Regions from separate parts of the Pseudoclavibacter sp. CFCC 13796 genome, predicted to be linked through region 1. Evidence: predicted binding sites of a transcription regulator. Region 1 holds the regulator's gene; the other holds the start of a gene.
The links. Region 1 encodes LexA, which represses DNA repair genes until DNA is damaged. Its sites were predicted from a motif close to TCGAACANNTGTTCGA; they were not measured.

Region 1 (15,136 bases):
CACGGAACATGGTGGGTGCTCCGCAGAAGTTGGTGACGCCGAACCGGCTGAGCACGTTCCAGGCCTGCTCGGCGGTGAATTTGTCGTGCGGCAGCAGGTTCGTGTGGCCCACGACCAGCGGCCCGAGCACCCCGAAGTAGAGCCCGTAGGCCCAGCCCGGGTCGGCGGCGTTCCAGAACACGTCGTCGGGCTGCAGATCGAGCCCGTTGACCATGTACGAGCGGAACGACACCAGTGCCTTCATCGGCAGCGGGACGCCCTTCGGCGCCCCGGTCGTGCCAGAGGTGTAGAGCAGCGCGAGCACGCCGTCACCGCCGATCGAAGCCGATTCGGTGAGGGGCTCGGCCGCTTCGACGAGCGGGCCGAAGACCGCGTCGTCGGCCCATTCCGGGTGCGCGGCTGCCGTCGTGTCGTCGTCGATCGGGTCGACGCGCAGGATGCTCCAGCTGCGCCCGTCTGCCGGCAGATCCTCGCTCGGGTCGAGCTTGTGTCGCTGGCTCGCGTCGGCCACGACCAAAGTGGCACGACCGGCGTTGACCCGCATGCCGATGGCCTGCGCCGCGAGGGCGGTGAAGAGGGGGATGTGTACGGCGCCGAGACGCCAGATGCCGAGCAGAATGCCGATGTAGTCGGCTGATCGAGCCATCATGACGCCGACGCGGGAGCCCTCAGTGACGCCGAGATCGGCGAGCACCCGAGCCGAGCGCTGCGAGAGCTCGTCGAGGTCGCCGAATGTGAGGTCGACGGCATTCCAGTCGGCGTCGACGGTGCGGAAGGCCACCGCATCGCGAGGATGCGTCCGCAGGAGCAGATCGATCGCGTTCGCCTCGGGTGCGTCGTAGACGGCACGCCAACGGGTGATCTCTTCGTCGATGAGCCGAGCGATCTCGGTGTCGGGCTGCTGCGCTTCGGTCATCTGGGCTCCAGTCTCGTCGTGCTTCTCAGGAAGGCGCACCGCCGTTGCTGCGCCCGGCAGACAGCCTACGTCAGGCGTCGCGCCGAATGTGGATCACACGGAATCCACGCGCAGTGGCTGCACGGCGCACTTCGAAGTCGCCGGGCAGCTCCTCGGCCAGCCAGCGCTGCAGCGAGTCAGCACCGAGCTGCTTGCCGACGACGAGCCAGGCTGTGCCGCCGGGAGCGAGCCGCGGCAGCCAGGTCAGCAGCAGCTCGTGCAGCGCCTGTTTGCCGATGCGGATCGGCGGATTCGCCCAGATGACGTCGAACTCAGCATCGTCGGGCACGCCGTCGGGAGAGGCGACGGTGATCCCCTCGAGACCGAGGCGATCGGCGTTGCGCGTGGTGGCATCCCTCGCCCGCTCGTTCACGTCGACCGCCCAGACCCGCAGATGCGGTGCACGCAGGGCAAGCGTCAGTGCGATCGGGCCCCAGCCGCACCCGATGTCGAGCGCCTGACCGGTCTGCGGCGGCTCGGGCACGTGATCGAGCAGGATGCGGGTGGCCTTGTCGAGCCCGTCAGGGGAGAACAGGCCACTGGCGACGGCCACTGTGCGTGTGCGACCATCGAGATCGACGTCGATGTCGCGCCAATGCGCGGCCACCTGTGGGTGTTCGGCGAAATAATGCTCTTGAGCCATGCGTTCAGGTTAGTGGAGGTACATATACATGACAGATTCCGGGCGCCCGTTGGACGAGCTGCTGCAAAGGATCGAGGCTCGTGAGCAGGCGACGGAGGCTCTCAGCCGAGAGATCGATTCGACCACTGTGAAGGTCGGCCATGCTCAGGCGCTGCAGTCTGAGGCGAGCGAGGCTCACGGTGGTGACGAGGAGCGATTCGAACGTGCGGCGCTGAAGCGCGTTGCAGGGCTCTCAACCGAACTCGAAGACGTCTCAGAGGTCGAGTACCGGCAGCTGCGGCTCGAGAACGTCGTGCTGATCGGTGTGTACACGCAGGGGAGTCTTGCCGATGCCGAGAACTCGCTTGCCGAGCTCGCCGCACTGGCAGAGACCGCCGGATCACGAGTGCTGGATGCGCTGCTGCAGCGCCGGCTGAACCCTGATCCGGGCACGTATCTTGGTCATGGCAAGGCCCATGAGCTGAAAGAGCTCGTCGCCGCGCTGGGGGCCGACACCGTCATCGCAGACACTGAGCTCGCCCCGAGCCAGCGGCGTGCGCTCGAAGACGTCGTGCGGGTGAAGGTCGTCGACCGCACCGCGCTGATCCTCGACATCTTCGCCCAGCACGCCAAGAGCCGAGAGGGCAAAGCCCAGGTCGAGCTCGCGCAGATGGAGTACATGCTGCCGCGCCTGCGAGGCTGGGGCGGGTCGCTGAGCCGTCAGGCCGGCGGCCGTGCTGCTGCCGGTGAGGGCATCGGCTCGCGTGGTCCGGGCGAGACGCAGATCGAGATGGATCGTCGGCGCATTCACACGCGCATGGCGAAGCTGCGCAAACAGATCAAGGCGATGGCTCCGGCCCGCGCCGCGAAGCGTGCGAACCGCGACCGTTTCGCGATTCCGTCGGTTGCCGTGGTCGGGTACACCAACGCGGGAAAGTCGTCGCTGGTCAATGCGATCACCGGTTCGGACGAACTCGTGCAGAACCAGCTGTTCGCGACTCTTGACTCGACCGTGCGTCGCAACACGACCGAAGACGGTCGGGTGTACACACTCAGCGACACAGTCGGCTTCGTGCGGCGTCTGCCGCACCAGCTCGTCGAGGCGTTCCGGTCGACGTTCGAAGAGGCAGCCGACGCAGATGTGCTCGTGCACGTCGTCGACGGCTCGCATCCCGATCCACAGGCGCAGATCGAAGCGGTGAGAACTGTGCTGACGGAGTCGGGACTGGAGGGGGCACGCGAGATTCTGGTCTTCAACAAGATCGACCTCGTCGACGACGAGCGTCGCATGGTGCTTCGTGCCATGGAACCCGAGGCCTCGATGGTCTCGACTCGCACCGGTGAGGGCATCGCCGACCTGGTGCGTCGCATCGAGACGGCGCTGCCCGACCCCGGCGTCGAAATCGATGTCGTGGTTCCCTACGACCGCGGCGACCTCGTTGCGCAGGCGCACGAGCACGGGCAGGTGCTGCACACCGAGTACCTGGACAAGGGCACACGGCTGCATGCGCGCGTCAGCCCGCAGCTGGCAGAGCAGATTGACGGGGTTGCCGTCACAGCTGCTGCCGTGCAGTGAGCGCCGCGATCACACAGAGCGCAGCACGGCGACGACTTTGCCGAGGATGACCGCGTGGTCACCGAGGATCGGCTCGTACTGGGTGTTCTGAGGGAGCAGCCAGGTGTGCCCGTCACGCTGACGGAACGTCTTCACCGTGGCCTCCTCTTCAAGCAGTGCGGCGACGATGTCACCGGCGACGGCGTCCTGCTGCTGCCTCACCACGACCCAGTCGCCGTCGCAGATTGCGGCGTCGATCATGGAGTCTCCGCGCACTTTGAGCAGAAAGAGCTCGCCCTGCCCGACCAGTTGTCTCGGCAGCGGAAAGACGTCGTCGATGTGCTGATCGGCGAGGATGGGGGAGCCCGCGGCGATCTGACCGACCAGTGGCACCATCGCGGTCTCTTCTGAGACGACCGCCAGTGCCTGCTGTGCCGGAGTCGACGGTGGTTCGGCGACGGCCGTCGGCTCCTGCTCGATGAGCACTTCGAGTGCGCGCGGTCGCTTCGGGTCGCGGCGGATGCAGCCGGCGAGTTCGAGCTGATTGAGCTGGTGGGTCACCGATGACAGGGACGAGAGACCGACTGCATCGCCGATCTCGCGCATGCTCGGCGGATACCCGCGGTCGCTGATCGACTCGGTGATGAATGCGAGGATGCTCTGCTGCTTCTTGCTGAGCCGTGAGCGGTCACCACGGCCTGACGTCGTCGACGTGTGCGGTCTCGTGGCCATATTTTCAGTCCTTCTGCGCGTGATGTCAGTGGGTCGTGGTGCACTGACTCAGGTGATGCCTATTCGAAACTTTATCCGAACGATGGGCATCTGACCAAAGATGTCTTCGAACAGGCGTGGCGTGGGTGGGTTGCCCAAACGCAGATTCGAAGATATATTCGAAAGACACGTTCGAAAGGACTTCTCATGGACGCGACCAACAACCTCTCCTCGGCACCCATCGTCAAGACGCGAGCACGTCTCACGCGTCGTGGCCGGCAGGTGCGGGCGCTGGCACTGGTGATGCTGCTGACCGCAGTGATTGTGGCGGCCATCTCATTCGGTACCCAGGCCTTCGCCGGTGACGACGAGCCGATCGAAGTCACCAGAGTGCAGGTCCAGCCCGGCGACACGCTCTGGGACATCGCACAGCTGTCCGCCCCGCGTCATGACGTGCGCGACGCCGTCGCCGAGATCCGCAGAGCGAACCACCTCGACGACGCCACGGTGCATCCTGGTGAACAGCTGATCATTCCCGCTCATCTGCTCGACGCCTGAACGACGAACTCGCCGATTGGATCGAGACCGGAGTCTTGATGACACCGTCCTGTCGGTTCGTCGTTTGTGCGAGAGTGCGCGCGTAGACTTGCGTCTGTGACCACTCTTGATGATCTTCCCCTTCGCGCAGAACTCGTCGGACAGCAGCCGTACGGCGCACCGCAGCTGCACGTGTCCATCGAACTCAATGTGAACGAGAACACCTTTGGACTTCCCTCAGAAGCCGTTCGCGACATCCAAGAGAGCGTCGCTGGTGTGGTCGCCGGTCTGAACCGCTACCCCGACCGAGAGTTCACCGCACTGCGCGAAGCCCTGGCCGGCTACCTCGGCCACGGTGTCACCCCAGAGCAGGTCTGGGCGGCAAACGGCTCGAACGAGGTGCTGCAGCAGGTGCTGCAGGCATTCGGTGGGCCAGGTCGGTCACTGCTGAGCTTCGTACCGACCTACTCGATGTACCCGCTGCTGGCAGCCGGAACACAGACGGCCTGGCTGCCGATTGATCGGCAGGCTGATTTCACTCTCACCCCAGATGCCGTTGCCACGGCAATCCGCGAGCACCGTCCAGATCTCGTGTTCATCTGCCGGCCCAACAACCCCACCGGCACTGGCGCCGCGCTCGAGGTGATCGAAGCCGCATACGCCGCAACTGATGGCATCGTGGTCGTCGACGAGGCCTATCAGGAGTTCAGCGGTTCCGATGCCGTGAGCGCACTCACACTGCTGCCGGGACGCCCACGTCTGGCGATCTCGCGCACCATGAGCAAGGCGTTCGCCTATGCGGGTGCGCGGGTCGGCTATCTCGCCGCAGATCCGGCGTTCGTCGACGCACTTCGGCTGGTGCGGCTGCCCTACCACCTCTCTGCGCTCACTCAGGCCGCGGCCGAAGCCGCACTGCGTCACGCGTCGGCGATGCTCGCCAACGTCGATCGCATCCGCGCGCAACGAGACCGCATCGAACAGCGAGTTGCCGAGCTCGGCTTCACGCCCTATCCCTCTGAGTCGAACTTCGTGCTGATCGGTGGCGTGGCAGACCCGAAAGACACCTTCACTCGTCTGCTCGCCGAGGGCATCATCGTTCGCGACAACGGTATTCCGCACACGCTGCGTGTCACCGCCGGAACCGAGAGCGAGACCAGCGCGTTCCTTGCCGCCTTCGAACGAATCGCCACGCCGGTCACCGCCGGTTAGACTAGGTGATCGTATTGCCTCCGGGCGGCTGATCGCCCTGGACGAGGGCAGTTGACAAGGGAGAGAGATGCCTGAATCATCGCGTCGAGCGACCGTGCGCAGAGAGACCTCTGAATCGTCAGTCCGCGTGACTGTCGATCTCGACGGCACCGGCACGTCGCACATCGAGACCGGGGTTCCCTTCTACAATCACATGCTCACGGCACTGAGCCGACACTCGCTCATCGACCTCGATATCGAGGCGACCGGCGACATCGACATCGATGTGCATCACACCGTCGAAGACACCGCTATCGTCTTGGGCGAGGCAGTGAAGCAGGCGTTGGGCGACAAACGGAGCATCACGCGCTACGGCGACGCCACGGTCCCGCTCGACGAGGCTCTGGCACAGGCCGTCGTCGACATCTCGGGGCGTCCGTACTTCGTGCACACCGGCGAGTCAGAGGCATTCACGATGCACCTGATCGGCGGTCACTTCACCGGTTCTCTCGTCGGTCACGCCGTAGAGTCGTTCGCCTTCCACGCGGGAATCACCATCCACCTGCGTGTGCTGGCCGGTCGCGACCCGCACCACATCGCCGAGACTGAGTTCAAAGCGGTCGCGCGCGCGCTGCGTGCTGCGGTGTCGCTCGATCCGCGCGTCACCGGAGTGCCCTCGACAAAGGGCGCCCTGTGAGTGCAAGACCCACGGTCGCCGTGCTCGACTACGGCAGCGGCAACGTACACTCAGCGGCGAAGGCACTCACGCAGGCAGGCGCCGATGTTCAGCTGACCCGGGACAAGGCCGCGGTGGGCGCCGCCGATGGACTGCTCGTGCCCGGTGTCGGTGCGTTCGGCGCCGTGATGGACCAGCTCAACGAAGTCGGCGCACCCCAGATGATCGAGCGGCGCCTCGCCGGCGGGCTTCCCGTGCTCGGCATCTGCGTCGGCATGCAGGTGATGTTTGACCATGGTGTCGAAGGCGAGACGGAGCATGACGGACTGGCTCAGTGGCCTGGTACCGTCAGTCGTCTGCAGGCTCCTGTGCTGCCGCACATGGGGTGGAACACCGTGCAGCCGGGGGAGAGCAGCCGTCTCTTCTCGGGCATTGAGAACGAGCGCTTCTACTTCGTGCACACCTTCGCGGCCAAACGCTGGACGCTGCAGACCGACCCGCCGTTTCCGCAGCCGGTCGTGACCACGGCATCCTACGGAGAGCCATTCTTGGCCGCGGTCGAGAACGGTGCCCTGTGCGCGACGCAGTTCCATCCTGAGAAGTCGGGGCGTGCAGGCATCAGACTGCTGCGCAACTGGCTGAGCACATTGCCGAACGTCGCCCACTGAGGTGTCGTGCACGAGACATCAGGTCACTCGGGGAGCCCTGTGACCGGTATGAATGAGGGAGAGACACATGAGTGAGGAAGATCTGGCCCAGCGCCCTGAACTGGTGCTGCTGCCTGCCGTCGACATCGCCGATGGAAAGGCCGTGCGCCTCACCCAGGGCGAGGCCGGCACTGAGAAGTCGTACGGCGACCCGACCGATGCGGCCCTTGACTGGGTTCGCCAAGGGGCAGACTGGATTCACCTGGTCGACCTTGACGCCGCCTTCGGTCGCGGTGAGAACCGCAAGGCGATTCGTCGCGTCATCAAGCAGGCCGGTCACGTCAACATCGAGCTCTCCGGCGGCATCCGCGACGATCGCTCTCTCGAGCAGGCGCTCAGCACCGGTGTCAAACGCGTGAATCTCGGCACCGCAGCGCTGGAGAACCCTGAGTGGGCTGCGAAAGTCATCGGTGAGTATGGCGAGGCGATCGCCGTCGGCCTCGACGTGCGTGGTACGACCCTCGCTGCGCGCGGGTGGACGAAAGACGGCGGCGACCTGTTCGAGGTTCTGGAACGTCTGGAAGAAGCCGGCTGTGCTCGCTACGTCGTCACCGATGTGTCGAAGGACGGGACGCTCAAAGGGCCGAATCTCGACCTGCTGAGCCAGGTGCTCGCTCGCACTGACAAGCCTGTTGTGGCCTCTGGCGGTGTTTCCTCCCTGGACGACGTCGCAGCGCTGCGCGATCTGATTCCGGCTGGCCTCGAGGGGGCGATCATCGGCAAGGCTCTCTACGCCGGTCGCTTCACCTTGGCCGAGGCCCTCGACATCGCTCGCGACTGAGGCGCGTCGATGACTGACAGCCGTGCATCCGGCGTGCCTGCTGACTCAGCCGGCACGCCATGGGCCGGGCGCCGATTCGAGGCCAATCGCTTCGCGACTGATGACGGCACTTCGCCGACGGCTTGGTTGGAGGCGGTGCGCAGGTTTCGCCTGGCCGAGATCAGCATCAGCGAGGTCATCGCGGTGCTGCACAAGACGAGGCTGCTGATTCCACTGGTCGCCGAGCTCGAATCCTCCGGCGTCGCAGAGAACGGGCTGCCGGTCGACAAATCTGCCGAGCTCGCAACAGTCACCGTTGCGACTCCTGACGGTCAGCGTGCGCTGCCCGTCTTCACCGCGGTGGATGCCATGCAGCAGTGGAACCCCGAGGCGCGGCCGGTGCCAGCCGAGGCTCCCAGGGTCGCGCTGGCAGCGGCGGGGGAGCACACCCCGCGTGTAGTGGTCGATCCCGGTGCCGAAAGTGAGTTCGTAGTGCGCTGGCCGGCTCTGGAAGCGCTGGCGACTGGCCGCGCGTGGACTCCGGCGATCGACGACCCGCGCGTACTGGAGGCGTTCATGCGTCCGGCCAGTGAGCTGCCCAGCATCAAATCGCTGGTTCTGACCCCGGGCGACCCGACCTCACAGCTGCGCGGTCCAGAGATTCTGGTGCAGCTCGAGATCATCGACGGTCTGGACGCTGCGGCGCTGAAAGAGATGTCGGACTGGCTCTCTGAGCAGTGGCGTGCCGACGAGACCATCATGGGCCAGGTGGACTCGATCGGGGTGCGCTTCGTGCGCACCCAGTACTGAACGCCGGGATGCTTTCGTTCAGTCCACTGGTCCTGTGAGCTTCTCACCCGGGCCCTCGCCACGGGCGTCGGGAATCAGTGACGCCTCGCGGAAGGCCAGCTGCAGGGTGCGCAGCCCGTCGCGCATGCTGCGGGCATGCAGGTTGCCGATCGCAGGCGCCGATGCGATGACCAGCCCGGCCAGCGCCTCAATGAGTTTGCGCGCCTCGTCGAGGTCTCGTTCCTGCTCTGGATCCTGAGCCAGCCCGATCTTCACGGCTGCGGCGCTCATGAGATGCACGGCTGCGGTCGAGATGACCTCGACGGCAGGAACGTCGCCGATATCGCGGGTCAGATCCTCCAGCGCTTCGCGCTCCCGAACATCCATCTCGCGCGCTCCGTCGGCCGTCGGTGACTCAGCCGCGTCGGCGCCGTCGCTGTGCAGACCGCTGGAACGCTCGCCCAGAATGTCGCCTTCGTGGATGCTTCGCTTGGTCATCTTCGCTCTTTCTCTCGTCTCCCCGGCACTCAGAACGGCAGGAGCGGCGCAAGTGCTCGCAGGAGGGCTCGGTCTCTGGTAGTATGGCTTGTGCTGTGCGTCTCGACGATGCTCAGCGCTGAGCTGAAGAGGAGTTCACACTCCCACCTACTGTAGTCGACCTCAACACAGACTGCCGGGTCCAAAGTGCTCAAGACGCGACTGCGCCTTGCTGCTTCTCTGACGTTCACCATGCCGTGCACGAGTAAGGAGCAGCCGATTAGCGAGCCGCGCATCAATGACCGTATCCGAGTTCCCGAAGTCCGCCTGGTCGGGCCCAAGGGAGAGCAGATCGGTGTCGTCTCCGTAGCCAAGGCACTGCACTTGGCGCGTGAGGCTGACCTCGACCTCGTCGAGGTCGCCCCGCATTCGAAGCCGCCGGTAGCCAAGCTCATGGACTACGGCAAGTTCAAGTACGAAGCCGCTCAGAAAGCGCGTGAGGCCCGTCGCAACCAGACGAACGCCCAGCTCAAAGAGATTCGCTTCCGCCTCAAGATCGACAGCCACGACTACGAGACCAAGAAGGGCCATGTGCTCAGGTTTCTCAAGAGTGGCGACAAGGTCAAGGTCATGATCATGTTCCGTGGTCGTGAGCAGTCTCGCCCCGAGTTCGGCTACAAGCTGCTCATGAAGCTCGCCGAAGAGCTCAAGGAGTACGCGACCATCGAGTTCAAGCCGCTGCAAGACGGTCGCAACATGACCATGGTGCTGGCGCCGATCCGCACCAAGGCTGAGATTAAGGCCGAGGCCGAGCGTGCTGCGAAACGCGAGGCGAAGGCCGCCGAAGTCGAGGCTGACGCTGAGAAGACCACGGCTGACGCAGAGAAGACCAACTGACCGATCCACCGGTCGGCAGATACGAAAGAGAAGAAGAAGATGCCAAAGCAGAAGACACATTCCGGTGCCAAGAAGCGTTTTCGCACCACCGGCAGCGGCAAGCTGTACCGCGAGCAGGCGAACAAGCGCCACCTGCTCGAGCACAAGTCGTCACGTCGCACCCGTCGCCTGAGCGCGGATGTCCCGGTCTCGGCCGCTGACACCAAGCAGGTCAAGCGACTGCTGGGCAAGTAAGAGCGAACCGGACTGAAGAGAGAGTACTGAAATGGCAAGAGTCAAGCGTTCCGTCAACGCCAAGAAGAAGCGTCGCGAGATCCTCGAGAAGGCAGAGGGCTACCGCGGTCAGCGGTCGCGCCTCTACCGCAAGGCGAAGGAGCAGGTCACTCATTCGTACACCTACGCCTTCCGTGACCGCCGTGCGAAGAAGGGGCAGTTCCGCCGCCTCTGGATCCAGCGCATCAACGCTGCGGCACGTGCGAACGGCATCACCTATAACCGTCTGATCCAGGGGCTGAACCTGGCCGGTGTCGAGGTCGACCGCCGCCTGCTCGCCGAGCTGGCCGTCACTGACGCCAAGACGTTCAGCAGCCTCGTCGAGACCGCAAAGCAGGCTCTGCCCACTGATGTGAACGCTCCTCAGGCCTGAACATGCTCAGCAGCGTTCACAACGAGCGCGTGAGATTCGCTGCCTCTTTGGCACGCAGAGACGCCCGGTCGAAGACCGGGCGTTTTCTGCTTGATGGGCCGCAGGCCGTGGCCGAGGCCATTCGGTGGCGCCCTCAGGTCGTCGAACAGGTCTATGTGGCAGAGAACGCCCTCGGGCGCCTCAGCGATCTGTCCGAATCTGCTCGCGCGGCTGGGCGGCCGGTCGAGACCGTCACAGAGCGTGTGCTCAAAGCGATGAGTGACACGGTGCATCCGCAGGGCGTCGTGGCGGTGGCCCGGCAGTTCCCGGTTCGCGCCGAAGACCTGTTCTCCGGAACCCCGAGACTCGTCGTGATCATGCATCACGTCTCAGACCCGGGAAACGCTGGCACCGTGCTGCGGGTGGCCGACGCAGTGGGCGCCGACGGAGTGGTGTTCACCGATCGCAGCGTCGACGTCTACAACCCGAAAGTGGTGCGTTCGACGACCGGGTCGCTCTTTCACCTGCCGGTGGCGGTCGGGGTCGATCTGGGCGAAGCAATGCGACTCGCACACGAGAGCGGCCTGCAGACCCTCGCGGCCGACATCAGCGGTGACGAGCTCGCATCTGATGAGGCGACGGCAGAGCTGCTGTCTCGGCCGACGGCATGGCTCTTCGGCAATGAGGCGCACGGTCTCGACGATGCCGAACTTGCCCTCGCCGACCGCGCCGTGCGACTGCCGATCTACGGTCAGGCAGAGTCGCTGAACCTGGCCATCGCCGCCAGCGTCTGCCTGTACCAGTCGGCGTTTCGCATGCACGCCTGAACGGCGCAGGAGTCGGCCCCTACGTGAGGTCGGCCGTCGGTGCAAGTCGAATAGGATTCGCCGGGTCGGTCTGCGATTGCTACTGTGTAGCCAGGTTTCACTCTTGTTACGAGAGTGTTACGCGGCAGTTCTTGCAATGAAGCGCTAACTACGATGGGGCACCATGACCACGAACGACACCGTCTCGATCCCGCAGATCCAGAGTGATGACCCCATTGTGGTCATTGACCACGTCGAAAAGCACTACGGTGAGCTGCACGTGCTGAACGATATCAACACGAACGTGGGCCGTGGCGAGGTCGTCGTCGTGATCGGCCCCTCCGGGTCAGGCAAATCGACGCTCTGTCGGGCGATCAACCGACTTGAGACGATTGACTCGGGCACAATCACCATCGACGGCAAGCCGCTGCCCTCCGAAGGAAAAGGCCTCGCACGCCTCCGTGCCGACGTCGGCATGGTCTTCCAGTCGTTCAACCTCTTCGCGCACAAGACGATCCTTGAGAACGTCACGCTCGGCCCCATCAAGGTGCGAGGTCTCAAGCGCAAAGAAGCCGAAGAACAGGCGATGGTTCTGCTCAAGCGTGTCGGTGTGGCGAACCAGGCCATGAAGTACCCCGCTCAGCTCTCAGGCGGCCAGCAGCAGCGCGTGGCCATCGCCCGCAGCTTGGCCATGAACCCCAAGCTCATTCTGCTCGACGAGCCGACCAGCGCGCTTGACCCCGAGATGATCAACGAGGTGCTCGACGTCATGGTCGAGCTGGCTCGCACCGGTATGACCATGGTGGTGGTCACACATGAGATGGGCTTCGCCCGCAAAGCGGCCAATCGCATCATCTTCATGGCCGACGGCCAGATCGTCGAAGAGGCCCGGCCAGAAGAGTTCTTCACGAATCCCAAAACCTCGAGAGCACGTGAGTTCCTCTCGAAGATCCTCACGCACTGAGTCGTGAGCTCAACCCGAAAGAATGGAGACCACCCCATGAGAATGAGGAAAGCGCTTTCAGGTGCAGCACTGCTGGCAGTCGGGGCGATCGCCCTCAGCGGATGCGCGTCAGGCGGTTCGACGACAGATTCCGCCAAGTTCCCGGTGGCAGAGAACGTCACGGTCGAGGGCAGCCCGACCTTCGACGCGATCAAGCAGCGCGGCAAAGTCGTCGTCGGTGTGAAAGACGACCAGCCTGGCTTGGGCTATCTTGACGCCGCAACAAACGAGCGCTCTGGGTTCGACATCGAAGTGGCACAGTGGATGGCCGCCTCGCTGGGCTTCGGTGCTGACAAGATCGAGTACAAGTCGATTCCGAGCGCCAACCGTGAGCAGTCGATCATTAATGGCGATATCGACTACTACGTGGGCACCTATTCGATCACTGACAAGCGCAAGCAGCAGATCGGCTTCGCCGGTCCGTACTTCGTGACCGGTCAGGGCCTGCTTGTCCGTTCGGACGACGACTCGATCAAGGGCCCCGATGATCTGGCAGGTAAGACCGTCTGCTCCGCAACCGGCTCGACGCCGATTCAGAACATTCGCGAGAACTACCCCGAGGCGAAGGTCACTGAATTCGACAAGTACTCGCAGTGCGTCGACGGGCTGAAGAACAAGCAGCTCGATGCCGTCACGACAGATGAGGCCATCCTGATCGGCTACGCCGCGCAGGATCCAGACTCGCTCAAAGTCGTTGGCGAACCCTTCACCACTGAGAAGTACGGCATCGGTCTGAGCAAGGACGACACCGCACTGCGCACGTTCTTCAACAAGACGCTCACCGACGGCGGCTCCACCTGGACAGAGATCTTCGACCGCACTCTGGGAGCGTCGGGCACGAAGGTCGAGCAGCCCAAGGTCGAAGCGTACTGATTCGCCGTCGACTCGCTCCGCTGAACGACGTGGCCGTCTGAGCCACTGGCCGGCGGGGCACGGAGTGCCGGGGAAATTCTCCCGGCACTCCGATCCTTCCCATCCGCATCGAACTGAGAGACGAACGTGAACACTCTGCTCGAAAACAGCGACCTGTTCCTCACCGGGTTTCGCAACACTCTGATTCTGTTCGCAGTGTCAGCGGTCTTCTCTCTGTTGCTCGGCGGCGTGGTCGGCGCCATGCGAGTGTCACCTGTCGGCCCGATGCGCGTGGTCGGCACGGTGTACGTGAACCTGGTGCGCAATACTCCACTCACTCTGCTCATGCTGTTCTTCGCATTGGGCTACCCGAAGCTGGGGCTGCCGACTCCTGGTTTCATGGCGTTGGCCATCATCTCCCTGAGCCTCTACACCGCAACCTACGTCGCAGAGGCCATCCGCTCCGGCATCAACACCGTTCCGGTCGGACAGGCCGAGGCCGCACGGTCGATCGGGCTGACCTTCGGGCAGACCATGTCGCAGGTCGTGCTGCCCCAGGCGATCCGAGCCGTCGTTCCTCCGCTGATCAGCGTGTTCATCGCTCTTCTGAAGAACACCACAGTGGCTGCGGGCTTCTCCGTCTTCGAGGCGGGCGCCATCCGCGCCTACGCCTCAGAGCGTGGTGAGAACGCCATGGTTGTGCTGCTCTGGGTCGCACTGATCTTCGTGGTGCTGGTAATGGGGCTTTCTCTGCTACAGCGAGTCCTCGAGAAGAAATGGAAGGTCAAGGCATGAGCACCTCCGTTCTCTATGACGCACCAGGCCCCAAGGCCCTGCGACGCAATCGCATTCTGGGCGTGGTCACGGTCATCGTCGTCATCGCCGTACTGGGCTTCGTGATCTCTCACCTGGCGACGAGTGGCCAGTTCGAGGCGAAGAAGTGGCAGCTGTTCACCTACCCCTTGGTGTGGCAGCGAGTCGGGCTCGCCCTCGTCTCCACGCTTTCTGCGTTTGCTCTCGCCGCGGTGCTCAGTCTCGTGCTCGGAGTGGTGCTCGCTGTCGGGCGACTCTCGGATCACGCCTGGGTGAGCCGTCCGGCCGCTTGGATCACCGAGCTGTTCCGGGCCGTTCCTCTGCTGATCCTGATGATGATCATCTACTACGGTCTGCCGACGATCGGTGTCACTTGGGTGAGCCCGTTCGTCGCGGTCGTCGCCGGCCTGACGATGTACAACGGCTCGGTTCTCGCCGAGGTGTTCCGCTCCGGCATCCAGGCACTGCCGAAGGGGCAGGCAGAGGCCGGCTACTCGATCGGCCTGCGCAAGGGGCAGGTCATGCGCATGATCCTGCTGCCGCAGGCGGTCAAGTCGATGATGCCAGTGATCATCTCGCAGCTGGTCGTCGTGCTCAAAGACACGGCACTTGGCTTCATCGTCACCTATGAAGAGCTGCTGTACGTCGCCAAGTTCTACGGGGCTCAGGCACAGTTCGACTATCCGATCATTCCGTCTGCCATCGTTATCGGTTCGATCTACATCGGTCTCTGCCTGCTGCTCAGCGGCTTCGCGGTTTGGCTGCAGCGCCGGCTGAGCCGAGCGCACCGCTGACCAGTACGCACCAGCTGAAGCGCGCATTCCGAGTGTGATGCGCAGACGTCGCTAGAATGGAGTGGTGCGCGCAGGCGCACCCTCCACTTCGACCGCGGCTGCACCACGTGCCGGCCGCCTCGCGAGGAACGTCACGGAACGGAATCATGTCTGATCACACTCCCATCACGGGCGAGATCGTCGACGGGCTCGTCGACGATGCTCTGCAAGCGATCGAGGCCGCGGCGACGACCGACGAACTGAAGCAGGTTCGAGCCGCACACAGCGGCGAAGGTTCGCCGCTGGCCACACTCAACCGATCGATCGGCGGCCTGCCGAAAGAGCAGAAAGCCCAGGCCGGCAAGCTCGTCGGTCAGGCACGCGGCCGAG
Region 2 (15,136 bases), on a different contig from region 1:
CGACTGCAGCGTCCCCATGAGCCGCGGGCAATTCCGTCACCTCTCCATCTCCAGTGAGGAGTGCGCTCGGACCAAGTGCCCGTTGTTCGACATGTGCTACCCGCAGGCAGCGAAGAACGCCGTCGCAGAAGCTGACGTCATCGTCACCAACCACAGTGTGCTGGCGGTTCAGGCGGCGAAAGCGATCCCTGTCATCCTCGGGAACGCGAACGTCGGCCAGATCGATCAGGTCATCGTCGACGAAGCCCACGCGCTCCCGCAGACGGTGCGCAGCCAAGGTCAGGAGGAAGTCTCCGCCCGCAGGGTCAGGTCGCTCATGCGTTCGGCGAAACGCCTCGTCGCACCTGGCAGCGGCACACGCGTCGACCGATGGTTCGCTGAAGGCAAACGGCTTGCAGAAGCCCTCCAGACGACGTGCTCATCATGGCTCGACAGCCGGCAGAACAACGACGGTGCATTCGTCCAAGACGACCTGCCTCTGGACAGCGTTCGTGAACAGCTCGAGGGGTGGGCTGGAACACTCATCGGCCTGATCGACCCGCTGGAGAAGATCGCAGCCGCCGGACACGACATGAAGGGTGTGCAGTCAGCACGGCACATCCGCTCCGCCGTCACCCACTTCACCCACGCCATCGAACAGGTCGCCGAGCACCGCGGTGGGGTCGCCCGGTGGGTGGAGCAGGTCCGATTCCGCGACGGGACCGAGATGCCGGCGATGCAGTCCGCTCCGGTCAGCGTCTCCGGCATGATGGCCACGAACCTCTGGGAGTTCGAGGGCGGCGAGGAGAACGACCCGATCCTGCCGCCGGAACGGATCGACCTGATCAGCGGCACCCTGCAGAAGAGCATCGGGCAGGAAGCCGGGCTCGACGTCGGCTGGAGTGAGTACGAATCACCGTTCGACGAAGCCTACGGCGAGAGCCTCCTGTTCGTCCCGAAGTTCACCGCCGAGCAGGCGGACCAGATCGCCGACCCCGGGTACAAGGGGCGCTGGCGCTTCTCGACGCAGAAGCACCGTGACGTCGCGGCACGCATGACCGTCGATCTGGTGGGGGCCTGCAGCGGTGGTGGCATCATCCTCAGCGCGAACAGTGCCAATGGACGCGAATACGCGCGCAGGCTCCGTCAGGCGTACCCGCAACGGACCATCCTCGACCAGTGGTCTGGGGCTGGGGTGCAGGAGCTCGTCAGCGAGTGGCGCGACGACCAGCAGGCCATCCTCATCGGCACCAAGTCGATGATGACCGGAGTCGACGGCCCCGGACGCACGTGCGAGCTGGTGATCATCGACCGTCCAGCACGCGCGCAACGCAACCCTGTCGATGAAGCGCGCGTCCAGCTCATCTACGAACGCACCGGCGACCGCTGGGGCGCTGACCGCTACGTGTACGTCGCCGACGCCGCGATCCTCCTCGAGCAGGCACTCGGGCGGCTGATCCGCTCCACCGACGACATCGGGGTCGCCGCAATCCTCGACTGCCGTCTGACGAAGACCTCCGTGGTCAGCTACCCGACACCGACCCGGAACCTGTACCTCCATGCGGCCAGGCGGTTCACGCAGAAGACCACCAGTCTCGGGAAGGCCCTCGACTTGCTGGGCCGGATGGGAGGCGGACGTGCAGCCGCGTAGCCAGAGGATTCTCACCGTCATCGGGATCGCCGCCGCCGCATTCGTCTGCGGGCTGGTGCTGAAGCTCACCGTCCTCGGGATCTGGCTGGTTCCCTCCGATTCCATGGCACCGACCCTGCAGTCAGGCGACGTGGTGTTGGCGGTCCGGCCGGGGACGAGCGTCAGTCAGCTGCACCGCGGCGACGTCATCGGGTTCGCAGACCCCGGAGGTTGGATGACCGACGACCCCGACGACCACAGCCACCAGCTGGTGAAGCGTGTGATCGGGCTCCCCGGTGAGCACGTCAGCTGCACCGTCGGGTCGGACACAATCGAGATCGACGGTCGCCACATCGTGGAGCCCTACCTGGACCAGCCTGCCTGCACGGTCGCCTTCGATGTCACCGTCCCAGAGCACGCCGTGTGGATGATGGGCGACAACCGCTCCGACAGCGCCGACAGCAGGTACCACCAGGACACGCCTTCCGGCGGGTTCGTCAGCGACCAGTGGATACGCGGCCGGGTCGTCGGGATACTCAGCCCGTTCCAGCGGATCACGCAGCTCCCGCGCACACAGGGCTGAGACGCACACCACGCACCCCGTTGGAGGAACCCGATGACCGAACACTACTTTCAGGGTGTCGCGTGCAACAGCGCAGACGAAGCGTCTTTGGCAGCGGAGATTCCACTCTGCCACGTCGACAACCCACCCGTGGACTCCGCTTACATCGCAGAAGCCGTTATCGGTTCAGACTGGCTCAAACAGCATGACCGCCAGCTGCAGGACACCGCATGGCAACAGGGTTTCACGCGCGGGTATCAGGAGGCTCAGGGGTACCACGGGCTCGGCGACCTTGGATGCGAAGGCCCCGACTCCTTGGACTGTGACATCTCATCTCCATACGCAACACCGACAGAAACAGGAGACAGCATTTGAGCAAGGTCACCGCATGGCTGGTACTGCGCGACACAGAGCGCAAGGGGATCGTGGCAACGCAGGTTCGTCAGAATCGGCCGCCGCTAGCAGAAGACGAGGTAGCTGTGAAGCTGTCGCTTGACGTCGACAGGCGGATCTTCGACGCCCCTGTCACTGTCACCGCGACGATCGCCGCTGACGATGTCGTTCGCCCGGAGATCAGAGCAGAGGTGGGAAGCGGCAATGAATGAGCATGATGAGGCTCTGCATCAGGCTTCATCCGCACCCGGCGAGGTGACTGTGATGGATGCTTTTGGAGAGTTGGAAGAGACCATTCGTGAGCGCGTCTACGACCACGCGCAGAACATCCATACGTTCATTGGGAACGACTCGTTTGAGCAGCGAGACATCGTTCTCAACCAGACAGCCAGAGACTTGCTTGAATCGGTCGCCTACCTACTGATCGAAGCTGAAGACACGACGTGCGCCGACTTCGCTGACAAGCTGCTCGGGCACCTTGGCCTGCTCGACGACGAAGGCAACCTCAAGGAAGAGGGGGCAGAACGATGACCGATGCAAGGCATGAAGCTGAACGGCAGGCAGCACAGCCGGTAGACATCACCGAGGACATGGTGGCGGTCGCGGTTGAGGCGGTTGAGTCTCTGGACTGGGGACAGCGGCATGGCGGGGAGGACCCGTCAACCGATCAGATCGTGCGCGCAGCGCTCACCGCTGTACTTGGAGGAGGAGATGACGAACGCGACGAGGCCCTTCATCATGCGGAGATCGCACTCAGCAGAGCGGCAGCCGCGAACGCTCAGCTTGGACGGGTACGGGCGATTGTCGACCGTTCACGTGGTGACTCTCTCGACTGGCCCGTGCTGTGGCAGGAACTCGACGATGTGCTCCAAGAAGGGTGAATCATGAGCCCAATCACATCTGAGGCTTCCCGTGGAAGCAATTCACTTCTGGATGGATGTGCAAGACCTATCGCAAGCGCGGAAGACATTCAGCGGCTTGGGGCCTGAGGCCGACTTCGAACAGGGGAAGAGTGGACCTCCACTGCTCAAGAGCGCTTGGATCGCGAACTGCCGATAGTGCGGAGATCAGGCGGCCAGCCACATAGCCGAGCGACAGCGTTACTCTCGGTCTTTCTCTGCATGACACCCCTGTAGTCTGTCCGACATGGACTCTCAGGGGTGGCTTGGACTCCGGCGAATGCCTCGCATAGGCACCGACTTCGAGGTCGATCTCCCGAGATGCCGTCTCTGGTCCATCCTGCAGCACGAAGTGCATGGTCAGTATCACCACATTGCCGTGTACTGGGTCCTGACGAAAGGACCGGTCGGGTGGCTCTATGAGGAGGACTCGGACGCGCTGTTCGAAGGCGGCTTTCTCAGTGCCGTCGGCGACCGGACGTTCTGTCAAATCTGGGTGACACGCAAGTGGGGGAGAGTCCTGCCACCACCGCGCTGGTCGGAGTACCTGCGCTTGCGCGGGATCGGTCCGAATTGGGCACAAGAGCTCCAACAGCAGGATGGCTGAAATCGCCCGGGACCGGTCCCAGCTCAGTGCCTGTGCCGGCGATCCGTCGATGCTCTCTGCGTAGTCGTCCAAGGTACACAGAATGCCTTGGTGCGCCCAGCTGCGGAGGGCGGCTGCTTCGAACCTTCCATACCCGGACGACCCTGCCCCGGCGTGAGACCGCCCATCCCTATCTGTCACCATGCCTGATTCATACCAACACGTGTTCAACTAAGTGTTGGTACAGCTGCAACGTCCCTGCAGATGGGGACACGTTCGAGGCGACCGGCTGGGTCCACGCGCATAGTCATCTGCATGTTCACCCACCTGCACGTGCACACCGAGTACTCACCACTCGACGGTGCCAGCCACCTGCATAAGCTGGTGGCACGTGCCGCGGCCGACGGGCAGCTTGCGCTGGCGATCACAGACCACGGGAACATCGGAGCCGCGTGGGCGTTCCAGCAGGAATGCGAGGCAGCCGGGGTCAAACCGATCATCGGGTGCGAGGTGTACTTGGCGATCGGGTCGCGTTTCGAGCGTGACAGCCTCACCGTGGAGGCCGACGACTCAGCCGACTTCGATGCAGCATCGGCCAGAGAGAAGACCAAACGCTACTACCACCTCACTCTGATCGCGCAGAACACGGCCGGGTGGCACAGCCTGAACCGCATCCTCGTGGAGGCCGAACAGCACGTCTGGTCCCACCCCCGCATCGACTACGACCTCCTCGCCGCCAACAGTGAGGGCCTCATCGTCCTGACCGGCTGCCTCGGCGGCCCCGTCCTCGGGAACATCTCCACCGCCGTCTCCGAACGTTCACGGGTCGACATGCCAGACGTGCCCGCAGGCCTGCTCCCGGACGCCGATGAGCTCGTCAAGGAGATGGCCGAGCTGGACGCGGTCGCCACGCCGGACGAAGGCAGTCTCGAGCAGCTCGAACTGCGCCGCTCTCAGCTGGAGCTCGCCCGAACCGAACTCAACAGCCGGGCAGCGCACCCCTTCTTCGACGCCTACCGATGCGCCATCGGTCACGAACGTGCTGCCGACGAAGCCGAACAGCGGGCCCGGCAAGCACTCGAGGCCATGATCGCCGCGGTCGGCCACGACAACGTCTACGTGGAGGTGATGGAGCATGACATCGCTGCTGAGTCGGCAGCACTGCCGGCTATGGCTGCTCTCGCCGAAGAGTACGGGCTTCCTCTGGTGGCGACGAACGACTCCCACTACACCGCGCCCGAGGACGCGGCCACGCATGAGGCGATCCTCGCCATGCAGTCCGGGAAGGCCCTCGATGACCCGAAGCGTTTCCACTTCCACGGTGCCGGCTACCACCTGCGAACCGAGGCCGAGATGCGCGCGCTCCGCCCAGAACCGTGGTGGCAGACGGCCTGCGACAACACCGCCTTGGTCGCAGACCGGGTACAGCCCCGGGTCCTGCCGAAAGCGCGGATGCGACTGCCGAAATACCCTGTGCCTGACGGGTTCGCCGACGAGATGGCATACCTGCATCATCTGGTCGCACGCGGTGCGCGCACACGGTACGGCAACCCGCTGCCCGACGATGTGCGCCAGCGGCTGCGCACGGAGATGTCTGTCATCGGTCAGATGGGCTTCCCCGCCTACTTCCTGATCGTCCACGACATGATCCGGTGGGCGAAAGACCACGGCATCATCGTTGGGCCCGGACGAGGGTCGGCTGCTGGATCTTTGGTTTCCTACTGCCTCGACATCGTCACCATCGACCCGCTGCGACACAATCTGCTATTCGAACGGTTCCTGGAGCCCGGTCGAAAAGGCATGCCCGACATCGACACGGACTTTGAGAAGGCCCGTTTCAACGAAGTCTACGACTGGGCGCAGCGCACGTACGGGCATGAATCGGTCGCGAGGATCGGCACGTTCGCGATCGCCACCACCAAGCGGGCGATCAAAGACGCGGCACGTGTGCACCGGCTGTCAGGGCTTGGGGATCGACTGTCGAAAGCTGTCCCCGTCGTCGGTGGGAAGCCCTACACGTTCACACAACTCGCAGACGAAGACGACCTGAAAGGGGAGAAGTACCGCACGGTGCTGCAGCGCTCAGGCGCCGACGGTGCACAGATCGTCGACCTCGCAGAGAAGTACGCGAACACCATCGCCGGCACCAGCGTCCACGCCTGCGGTGTGATCATCTCCGGCAAGCCCCTCGTCGGGAACGTGCCACTGCGGATCGACGCGAAAGAGGCGACCGAGGGCCGGCAGGTGTTCATCACGCAGTGGACGGGCCCGGAGCTGGAGGAGCTCGGCCTGCTGAAGATGGACATGCTGCGCATCCGAAACCTCGACGTGATCGCCAAAGCCATCGAGTACATCGAGGCGACCACCGGGGAGCACATCGACTACTACGACCTGCCTGACCCGGACACCCAAGGAGACCCCCGAGTCGCTGCAGCGTGGCAGCTGCTGAGGGAAGGCCGCACAGCCGGTGTCTTCCAGATGGACTCCGATGGGATGCGCAAACTCACCCAGCAGGTGCAGCCGACCAATCATGAGGACCTGACCGCGATCCTCGCCCTCTACCGGCCCGGTCCCATGGGAGCCGGCATGCACGAGACGTACGCGCGCCGCAAGACCGGCCGTGAAGCCGTCGACTACAGCTACCTGACCGACGACCCCGACGAGGCCCGGTGGATCGACACCGTCCTCGGCGAGACGTACGGCGTTTTCGTCTATCAAGAGGAACTTATGCGCTTGGGAACCGTCGTCGCAGGGTTCGACGCAGCCATGCGCTCAAAGCTGCGCAAAGCGGTCGGGAAGAAGAAGCGGGCGCTCCTGGATGAGGTTTTCACTGCACTGAGAGATGGTGCCGGCCGTCAGTTCACTGATGCGTCGGGCACCATCACCTCACCCGTGTTTCAGGCGGCGACAGTCGAGCGGCTCATCGACACCATGCAGGGTGCAGCGTCGTACCTGTTCAACAAGTCCCATGCGGCGGCGTACGCACAGGTCTCATTCAACACTGCCTATCTGAAAGCGAACTGGCCGGCAGCGTACGGTGCGGCGCTCCTTGCCTGCACAGATGATGACGAGAAGCGTCTCACTGCGATCAACTCGCTCAGAGACGAGGGTGTCGCCATCCTCCCACCGGACGTGAACCGCTCCCGCAGTGAGACGTTCCCGGAAGACGACACGTCGATTCGCCTCGGGCTCGGTGAGGTCAAAGGGGTCGGTGTTGTCGGTGCTGCGGTCGTCGACGGACGTCCGCAGGAGGGGTACACCTCACTCGGTCATCTGAGGGAGGTGCTCGGCCCGGCTTTGGACGCAGGTGTGCTCGAAGGCCTGATCTGTTCCGGTGCCTGCGACAGGTTCGGGCCGAGGCTCGGGATGCTCACCGTGTGTCGGGCCCTGCCGAGCGGTGAATCGATCGACATACCGGCGGTCGAGTTCGGTCTGCTGGAGCGCAGCGTCCGGGAGCGAGACCTGTTGGGGGTGAGTCTCTCCGATAACCCGTTGGCCCGCTACCGCTCACAGGTGAAAGCGTGGCGTGTGCCGGGGATCGAGGACGCCGCTGACGGTTCAGCGATGGGAGCGCGGGCAATCCCGGTGCACCGGATCCCGGACGCCGAGGGTGCTCGTGTGGTGGTCGCCGGTGTCCTCGCTGGTGCGAAGGAGCGCGCGTACTCGAAGGGGCAGATGCTGTCCGTCGTCATCGAAGGCGGCAGAAGCTCCATCCGCGGGGTCATGTGGGCCGAGGACTTGGCCTCCCAGCAGCGCAGCGAGGACGGCCTGCCGCCGGTCGGCTCCGTTGTCGCCGTGAGCGCCCGTGTCCGCGTCCGTGAGGTGGAGGTCACCGACGAGCGCGGGGAGGTCATCGACGTCGAGCAGGTGAAGGAGCTCACGGTCATGCATCTGTGGCGCATCCCGATCGACGAGGGCCTGCATGAGGACCGGCTGACCGTTGAGGCAGCCCAGCAGGCGTTCGCGCTCATGCGTGAGCAGAAGGTGCAGCGGTTCGTCGACGTACAGCCGCAGGCTGGGGAGTTCAGTCCGCTGGAGCAGTGTCTGCTGGCACCGCTTCGGAAGCGTCCTGTGGTCACGGTCACAGTCTGCCCCGTGTGTGGAAGGCACCGCTACATCACCGGGTCGGGGCCCGCTCGGTGCACGATCACCGCAGGTTGCATCGGGCGCCCGGTGAAGGCGCTCACCACTGCAGGACGCACGGCGAGAGCACCCAGTGTGGTTCCTCCGCAGGCACCGCACCAGGAGACACCGCCTGAACCGACTGTCGACGAAGACCCCCATCCTGCGGCAGCGACAGCGGACGCACACCGTCATACCCCGCGTCCGCCGACTCAGCATGCACTGCGTGCGACGCTGCTGTGACCTCAGGGGATCGCCCTCCGCATATAGCTGAGGTATGAGCTCTCTGCTGAAAACTGTCGTCGCCACCGCTGTTGCGGTGATGGTCGGTGTTCCCCTGTCGATCGGGTCGGCAGCGGCCCCGCAGGCTGAGGCCGCCCCGGTGCTTGCCGCGACTTCTGCCGCAGTGTCCAAGTCGAAGCTGGACACCACGTACACGCAGCTGTCGGATCAGGCCGCCCTCGGGGCCAGAACCGGGTCTCTGAGCGGTCTGAAAGACAACGGTGAGATCCTGTACACGCAGAACTCTCTGATCTACGCCCATGACAGCTGGCCTGTGGGCGTACCCATCAAACAGGGACCGATCCTGAGTGCGTACGCTCAGCAAGGCTATGAGCACGGATGGCTCGGATACCCGATCACGCAGGAGACCACCCGGTACGGTGGCACCGTCCAAGAGTTCGAGGGCGGCTGGGTGCGGGTTGACAGTTCAGGTGCTGTCACAACCGGTGGTGGACGGTTCGGCTCCGACATCACGGATTACGGGACCGCTTCGTCCAACGTCGGAGCCAACTACACAAACCAGGGTGCGGCTGGAGGCAAGCTGGGCCAGCAGACGACTGGGATCAACTGCGGCATCATCCGGGGAGGATGCTGGGCGGCGTTCACCGGCGGTGAGATCTGGACGTCGACGTACACGCAGGGCTCGGTCACTGACTGGCGAATCATCGACGCCTACGGGAAGACCGGATACGAGAACGGCTGGCTCGGCTACCCGGTCATGGACAGCAGCAGTGGCAAGGGCAACCCCGTCGGCGGCTCCTATGTGAACTTCGAACATGGCTCCATCACCGTGGACGCCGGAGGTCAGGTGACGGTCTCCCAAGCTCTCTACAACGTCGGACTGCCAGGCGACGAAGGCTGCTCCTACGCGCAGACCGGCGACAACCCATACCGGGACTCTGTCTGCTGGATCGACATGTCGAAGTTCGACGAAGCCCAGGCTCGCAGCACCGCAGGTCAGGACATGACGCTGAACCTCGATGGCGGGTATGTCGCGAAGTTCAAGTTCAAGATCCGGGACGCCAGCGGCCGTAAACGGGCACCGGTGTCGTCACTGCCCGTTCCGACTTACTACGCCGCAGGTCTCGGCAACACCGGCTTCGAATCGATCGCTGGCCAGCCTGCCCTGCTGTTCCACGGTCAGCAGGGCTCCGGCGTCTCCATGAGGATCGATTCGATTACGGTCACCGACCCGACTGGCGCTCCCGTTCCGGACTACGCTTTTGTGACCGGTGACTCGGAGTCCACGGAGGCCGGCGAGACGGTCATGTTCCGGTCCGATAAGACCTTGACGAAGCTCGCATCGCTGCAGGGAGGGACAGGTCGAGGCTGCGACGACACCCGCACGCAGACCACCGGGCTGCTCGTCACCTGCACCGGACCTGCCGGCGGCACCATGCATCAGGTCAACGGGCCGTTCTGGCCGTTCATGCAGTACGACGTGCAGAAGTCCGGGAACATCCTCTATTACAGCTACGCGCCCGGGTACATCGATCAGGAGATTCGCGCGGACACCCCGAACGGTGCCATCTTCGGGTTCTTGGTAACGAAGGCCAGCGCCACAGTGAAAGCACCATCCGATGCACGCGGTGATGACCCGAAGTTCACGGCCTCGGTGAGCTCAGGGTCGAACTCCGCTTCGGTCGACGCAGCACCGGGGGAGACGCAGAGCACCGACAGCCGAGTGTTCCTCAGCGGATCGGACCTGAAGTACCGGGTCGATGTCGCAGGCTCCTCACCGGCCTGGTACAAGTACAACTGGACATGCACGAGAAACGACCGCGCCGACCCCACGCTCACCGACGGCGTCGGAGACGGCAACGAAATGACCGTGCCGAAGACGAAAATCAGTTTCGGCGACCGCATCTCCTGCTCCGCCGATGTGCAGCTACGCCCGGTGACGTTTGAGATGAAAGACCGCTACTGGCGGCAGTGACCGCTTTCAGAGTGCCGCAGTGAGCTCCGGGCCGTTTCCTTTCAGCGGTGCGACCTCATGCCAAGCGAGCGATCCAGCGGTCTCGATGCTCGAACGGGTCAGCTCCCCGGTCAAGGCGTTGCCGTCGGCCTCGGGGTCCAGCCACGCGTCGACGAGGGTGCGCTCAATGGTCACCGGCATGCGGTCATGCAACCACGCGAGCGGGGCAGCGGCATCCTGGGTGAGGACTGTCGCAGTCAGCGCCCAGCCGTCGTCGGCACTGGCTGCAGGGTCATGCCACCAGCTGTAGAGGCCTGCGAGTCCGAACGGCTCGTCGCGATGCACATAGAAGGGGGTCTTCGACTTGCCAGCGGTCTGCCACTCGTAGTATCCGTCGATGGGGAAGATGCAGCGTCGTCGTGTCATCGAGGCGCGGAACGTCGGCTTCTGCCCGGCGGTCTCGATGCGAGCGTTGAATGTCGGGAACTTCAGCTTCAGGGTCTTCGACCATGTCGGAACCAGTGACCAGCGCGCCGGGACGAGACGGCGAACCCCGTCCTTGTCGCCGTCGAGCACGATCAGCGCATCCTGCGTCGGCTTCAGATTCCACGACGGCTCAAAACCGGAACCTTCGACTTGGGCGACGTCGAACAGAGCGACGTAGTCACTGGTCTTCGCCTGCACGATTCGTCCACACATGGCTTGAGCCTAACGTGACAGCCGAGGACTGAGTGAATTCACCGCACCAAGACGAGGGTGCTGTCACGGTATCCCCGTGCAGATTCATCACTCACGGTGGACGTCGACGCGCAGCTTCATCCGGCGACCTGCAAGATGCGCCACCGACACTGGCGCCAGTAGGGACTCAGAGCCCCGAGGCCTTCTCTGACTCGCCATCTTGCTGTCAGCAGGGCTCCGGGGCTCTGTGCCTATCGATTTCGATGGATGCTCCACCACCCCACAGCTGCGGCGCATGGAACCATGACGAAGGTGTGTGGCAGGAGCATGTTGATGAACTGCTGTGCACCACCGCCACCGATCAGACATCCAACGAATAGAGCGACATACGAGGAGAGCGCAAGCACCGCAACCACCCACAGAATGCGCTTCCTCATAGTGGCCTCAGCAGACCGAGTTCCAGTCGATGGCTCCGCTGCCAGCCGCTAACAGCAGTTCGCAGGGGATACCCAGTGCTCCAACGGAGCCAGCTGCGGCCAGTCCGCAGATTGCTGTGCCCCAGATGGTGTACAGCCCATACCCGGCCCAGGCACGTGCACAGTGGATACCCCAACCGTAAGTTGTGACCTGACCTTCAGATGGCTGGCAGCTCAGTGAAGGCGTTGAGTCCGGCAGCACCTTTGCATGCTCCTGAGTCGAGATCTCCCGAGCCTGCTGCAGGTCTACGACATCAACGAGGTTCGCGGCCAAGAACTCCGTCGAGACTCCAGCGTGCGCTGCAGCCTCCTGGAGCGCTCCGGATGACGTCAGCAGCTGTACCTTGGTTGTGCTTTGATCATTCTCTGCGGCGGTGGCCGGGCTGACCATGCCGAGACCAACGAGGGCTGCGCAGACCATTGCGATCAGCGCTTTGATGAGATTTGTCCGTGTGAGTGTCATGCAGGTTTCCTCCCTTTTGGTTACAGGCGTACCGTATCATGCGTCACGCATAGTCGAAGAGAATGAACGGGTTTTGTCCATTGGCTGCTATCTACGGCACCCATCTATGCAGCCCGCACCTCAGACGGTCGGTACGCGCAGAAGCCCCAGCTTGGGCCGGAGATCACCCTCTGACATGTGACGTCATCTGATCAACCCGAGCCTGAATCAGGTTCACGAGCACGTCCGTAGCTGTGAGATCGTCGTCCTCGTCGACGTAGACGCTGTTGTCGCCGCCGATGGTCGCGTCGAGGAACTGCGCCTTCCGATGCAGCGTCGCCTGCACGATAGGGTCGAGCGTCCCCTGGCAGACCAAGGTGCCGATGGACACCTGGTCTGCGGTCTGGCCGGTGCGGTGGGCCCGGTCTTCCGCCTGGACGACGATCCCAGGGGTCCAGTCGGTCTCCACGAACAGCATGCTGTGGCACCGGGTGAGTGTGATCGCCACACCGGCCGCATGTGTGGAGCAGACGAGTGCCCCGACACGACCGGCTTGGAACTCGTCGATCAGATGATCGCGATGCTGCCGGTTCATGCCGCCGATGATCATCGCCGCACCGTCGATGTCAGGCACTTTCGCCGCCAGCGCCTCAGTGACCTCCTTGTGGTGAGTCCAGACGATCAGCGGGTCACTGAAGGTGCCGTCATCAGACCGTGTCTGAGCGATGTGGCTGGCAATCATCTCCTCCGCGACGGGAACTTTGCAGACACCGGCAGCGCGTCGCAGCTGTGAGATGTACCCGAGGTTGCCGGTCGCGTAGTCGAGGATCGCCTCGTGGTCGGGGAGGGCCCCGTGCTGCTTGCGCCACTCCTTCAGCCACGTGTCGATCTTCTGGTTGATCTCCTTGTGCGCCCGGTTGAACTCCGCCATCGGTGCGTCCACGTAGATCGGATACCGGTGCTTTGGCGGCAGCTGGGGACTCACCTGCGCTTTGGTGCGGCGGATCATCACCTCCCCGGACAGCTTCTGTTGCAGCCAGTCCTCCCCTTTGCGGGAGGGCCGCAGACGCCCGTACCGGTCGAGTGTGCAGGTGTGGTCGAGCAGTTGCCGGAGCCCGCCGAACACGGAGACGTCCTGACCGGTGAACTCCATCAGCGGCGCGAGCTCCGCCGGCGACTTCAGCATTGGCGTACCGGTCACGGCGATGCCCTGCGCCCTGCAGTCGTGAGTCAGCTGGAGGACCGCTTCGCTGCGTCGGGAGCCGTAGGTCTTTCCCCGGTGCGCTTCGTCCCAGATGACGACGTCCGGCCCCCATTCGGTGAGCGTCAGTGCGAGACCTTCCCTCTGCGCCAGCAGACTGTCAGCGACCACGACCGCCACCGGTCGATCTGATCGGTCCGTCGGTGGTGTCACCCAGCGCTTGCGGGAATCCGCCGGCGGCAGAAGAGCGAAGTTTCGGACGGTCGCGTCCGAAGACTCGATGCCGCACCGTTCGAGCTCGCGCATCCAGTTGGTGATCGCCAGCGGGGGAGAGACCACGAGGATGCGTCGTGCACCCATCAGAACAGCGGCCGCGAGGGAGCAAAAACTCTTACCAACGCCGGGCTCATCTGCGAGGAGTCTGCGCCCACAGGCGACAGCCATGGCACCGACTTTCTGGTAGCCGAACAGGTCGATGCCGAACCAATCGGGGAGGCGTCCGACGGTGCTCACCATGAGGTCACGGTCGGCTCTGCTGAGGTGCCGCGGGCTGATCGCCGTCGATGCGCGCACAAGCGCTTCTTGCAGCTCCTTCGATGGGCTGGTGCTCTCGGCATGACGCATTCGGCAGAGCTGAAGTGCTTCTTCGGAGAACCGGACCCCAGCGATCGGAGTATTCCCATCGGGGCATACATCGGCGATGGGAAGAAGGAACAGCCCACGCTTCTGATCCCATGCAGCGGACAGGCCGAGCAGCTCCTGGCAGGCGGTTCGACCAACCAGCATGGGTCGGACGAGGACGTGCCGCTTGTTCTTCGACAGCTTCGAGACAGGGGTGAGCCCGGAGTCGAACGGTTCGGTCAGGGTGAATCCCCAATGCTTGAGAAGGGCTTTCGGGGAGGCCCCGATGCCGTTCGTCTCCCATGCCTGGCCGTTCCACCAGATCGCGCCCGACAGATGCTTGCGGAGGAAGTCGATCAGCGGGCGTCCACGGTGCCTCTCGTTCTTCGCGAAGCGCAGTTCGACGGTCGGGGTGCGTCGATCCGGCTTCAGAGTCGCTGTTCTCATGCCGTGTGGGCGTCGTCAGTTCTCGGGGGAAGGCTGCGCCGTCGCTGTGCCCAGTGACTTCTGCGCGGTCGCAGTCAGGTCGATCAGCCACGCGGAGTCTGCGTTCTCACGGGTGAGTTCGATGTCACCGACTCGTCCTTCAGCGTCTTTCGCCTGGACGACGGCGGTGTCCCCGTCTGTCTGCTCGGACACAACGGTCAGTGAGGCATCAGCCGATGAGTCACCGCTGTCTGATCGGCAGGAGCTGATGAGCATGTCGGCGATCTTCTGACCCGGCACGACCAGCGCCGCCATCTGGTCGCAGTCGTGCGCCTCAACTGCGGAGCTGAAGTCTACGACCACCTCTAACGGCGTTGCCAGACCGCTGCTGGTCGACTGGTCGTCCACGGCGGGGGAGTCTGCTGCACATCCTGTCACGGTCGCTGCCGTGCCTGCGATCAGGAGCGCTGCAACCGCGAGGGCGCGTCTGGTGGTCATGTGTCCTCCTTGGGACTGGTCGACGTTCGTGCTGGAACGACCTATGCGAGAGGCCGCACCACCTGGATGGCACGGCCTCTGCTGGGTTCGACGGTGGTCAGTCCTTGTGGAACTCGCCGGTGTCACCGAGGTCGACGAGGTGCCGGAGGATCTTCACCTTCCGGTTCGCATCGGTCTTGAGGGTCTCGTGGGCTTTGAACACGATGACCTTGTGGCCGACGAGCGCCGACGCCTGCTTCGCAACGATCATGCCCTCGGGGGTGTCGGTGCGGTCAGTGCGGATCATCTCGGTCCCCTCCGGGAAGCTGAACCCCTTCCGGTCGGTGAGGAAGCCCTTGTGCACCTTCTCCAGCAGGTCATGCTGCGTCCACTCGGTTGGCTGCTGGATCAGGTAGACGAGCCCTCGGGTCGAGCTCTTCTCCTTCT

Region 2: a site for LexA is predicted at 4,265-4,280, ahead of F8O07_RS06875 (DNA polymerase III subunit alpha). Genes of this name have one in related genera too.

What each region holds. Positions count from the first base shown of each region.
Region 1 is NZ_WBKD01000002.1:11,995-27,130, reverse strand. It holds gene F8O07_RS09105 (AMP-binding protein) at 1-916, opposite strand, end outside; gene F8O07_RS09100 (class I SAM-dependent methyltransferase) at 987-1,598, opposite strand; gene hflX (GTPase HflX) at 1,627-3,153, shown strand; gene lexA (transcriptional repressor LexA) at 3,163-3,864, opposite strand; gene F8O07_RS09085 (LysM peptidoglycan-binding domain-containing protein) at 4,051-4,401, shown strand; gene F8O07_RS09080 (histidinol-phosphate transaminase) at 4,498-5,589, shown strand; gene hisB (imidazoleglycerol-phosphate dehydratase HisB) at 5,657-6,265, shown strand; gene hisH (imidazole glycerol phosphate synthase subunit HisH) at 6,262-6,912, shown strand; gene priA (bifunctional 1-(5-phosphoribosyl)-5-((5-phosphoribosylamino)methylideneamino)imidazole-4-carboxamide isomerase/phosphoribosylanthranilate isomerase PriA) at 6,980-7,732, shown strand; gene F8O07_RS09060 (SseB family protein) at 7,742-8,521, shown strand; gene F8O07_RS09055 (DUF1844 domain-containing protein) at 8,540-8,887, opposite strand; gene infC (translation initiation factor IF-3) at 9,230-9,874, shown strand; gene rpmI (50S ribosomal protein L35) at 9,914-10,108, shown strand; gene rplT (50S ribosomal protein L20) at 10,140-10,520, shown strand; gene F8O07_RS09035 (TrmH family RNA methyltransferase) at 10,523-11,326, shown strand; gene F8O07_RS09030 (amino acid ABC transporter ATP-binding protein) at 11,490-12,269, shown strand; gene F8O07_RS09025 (glutamate ABC transporter substrate-binding protein) at 12,306-13,181, shown strand; gene F8O07_RS09020 (amino acid ABC transporter permease) at 13,308-13,955, shown strand; gene F8O07_RS09015 (amino acid ABC transporter permease) at 13,952-14,767, shown strand; gene pheS (phenylalanine--tRNA ligase subunit alpha) at 14,914-15,136, shown strand, end outside.
Region 2 is NZ_WBKD01000001.1:1,535,739-1,550,874, forward strand. It holds gene F8O07_RS06845 (ATP-dependent DNA helicase) at 1-1,630, shown strand, start outside; gene lepB (signal peptidase I) at 1,617-2,192, shown strand; gene F8O07_RS06855 (hypothetical protein) at 2,226-2,546, shown strand; gene F8O07_RS06860 (hypothetical protein) at 2,543-2,776, shown strand; gene F8O07_RS06865 (hypothetical protein) at 2,769-3,095, shown strand; gene F8O07_RS06870 (hypothetical protein) at 3,092-3,445, shown strand; gene F8O07_RS06875 (DNA polymerase III subunit alpha) at 4,365-8,414, shown strand; gene F8O07_RS06880 (LGFP repeat-containing protein) at 8,449-10,389, shown strand; gene F8O07_RS06885 (SOS response-associated peptidase) at 10,396-11,067, opposite strand; gene F8O07_RS06890 (hypothetical protein) at 11,491-11,985, opposite strand; gene F8O07_RS06895 (DEAD/DEAH box helicase) at 12,149-14,233, opposite strand; gene F8O07_RS06900 (hypothetical protein) at 14,249-14,710, opposite strand; gene F8O07_RS06905 (hypothetical protein) at 14,808-15,136, opposite strand, start outside.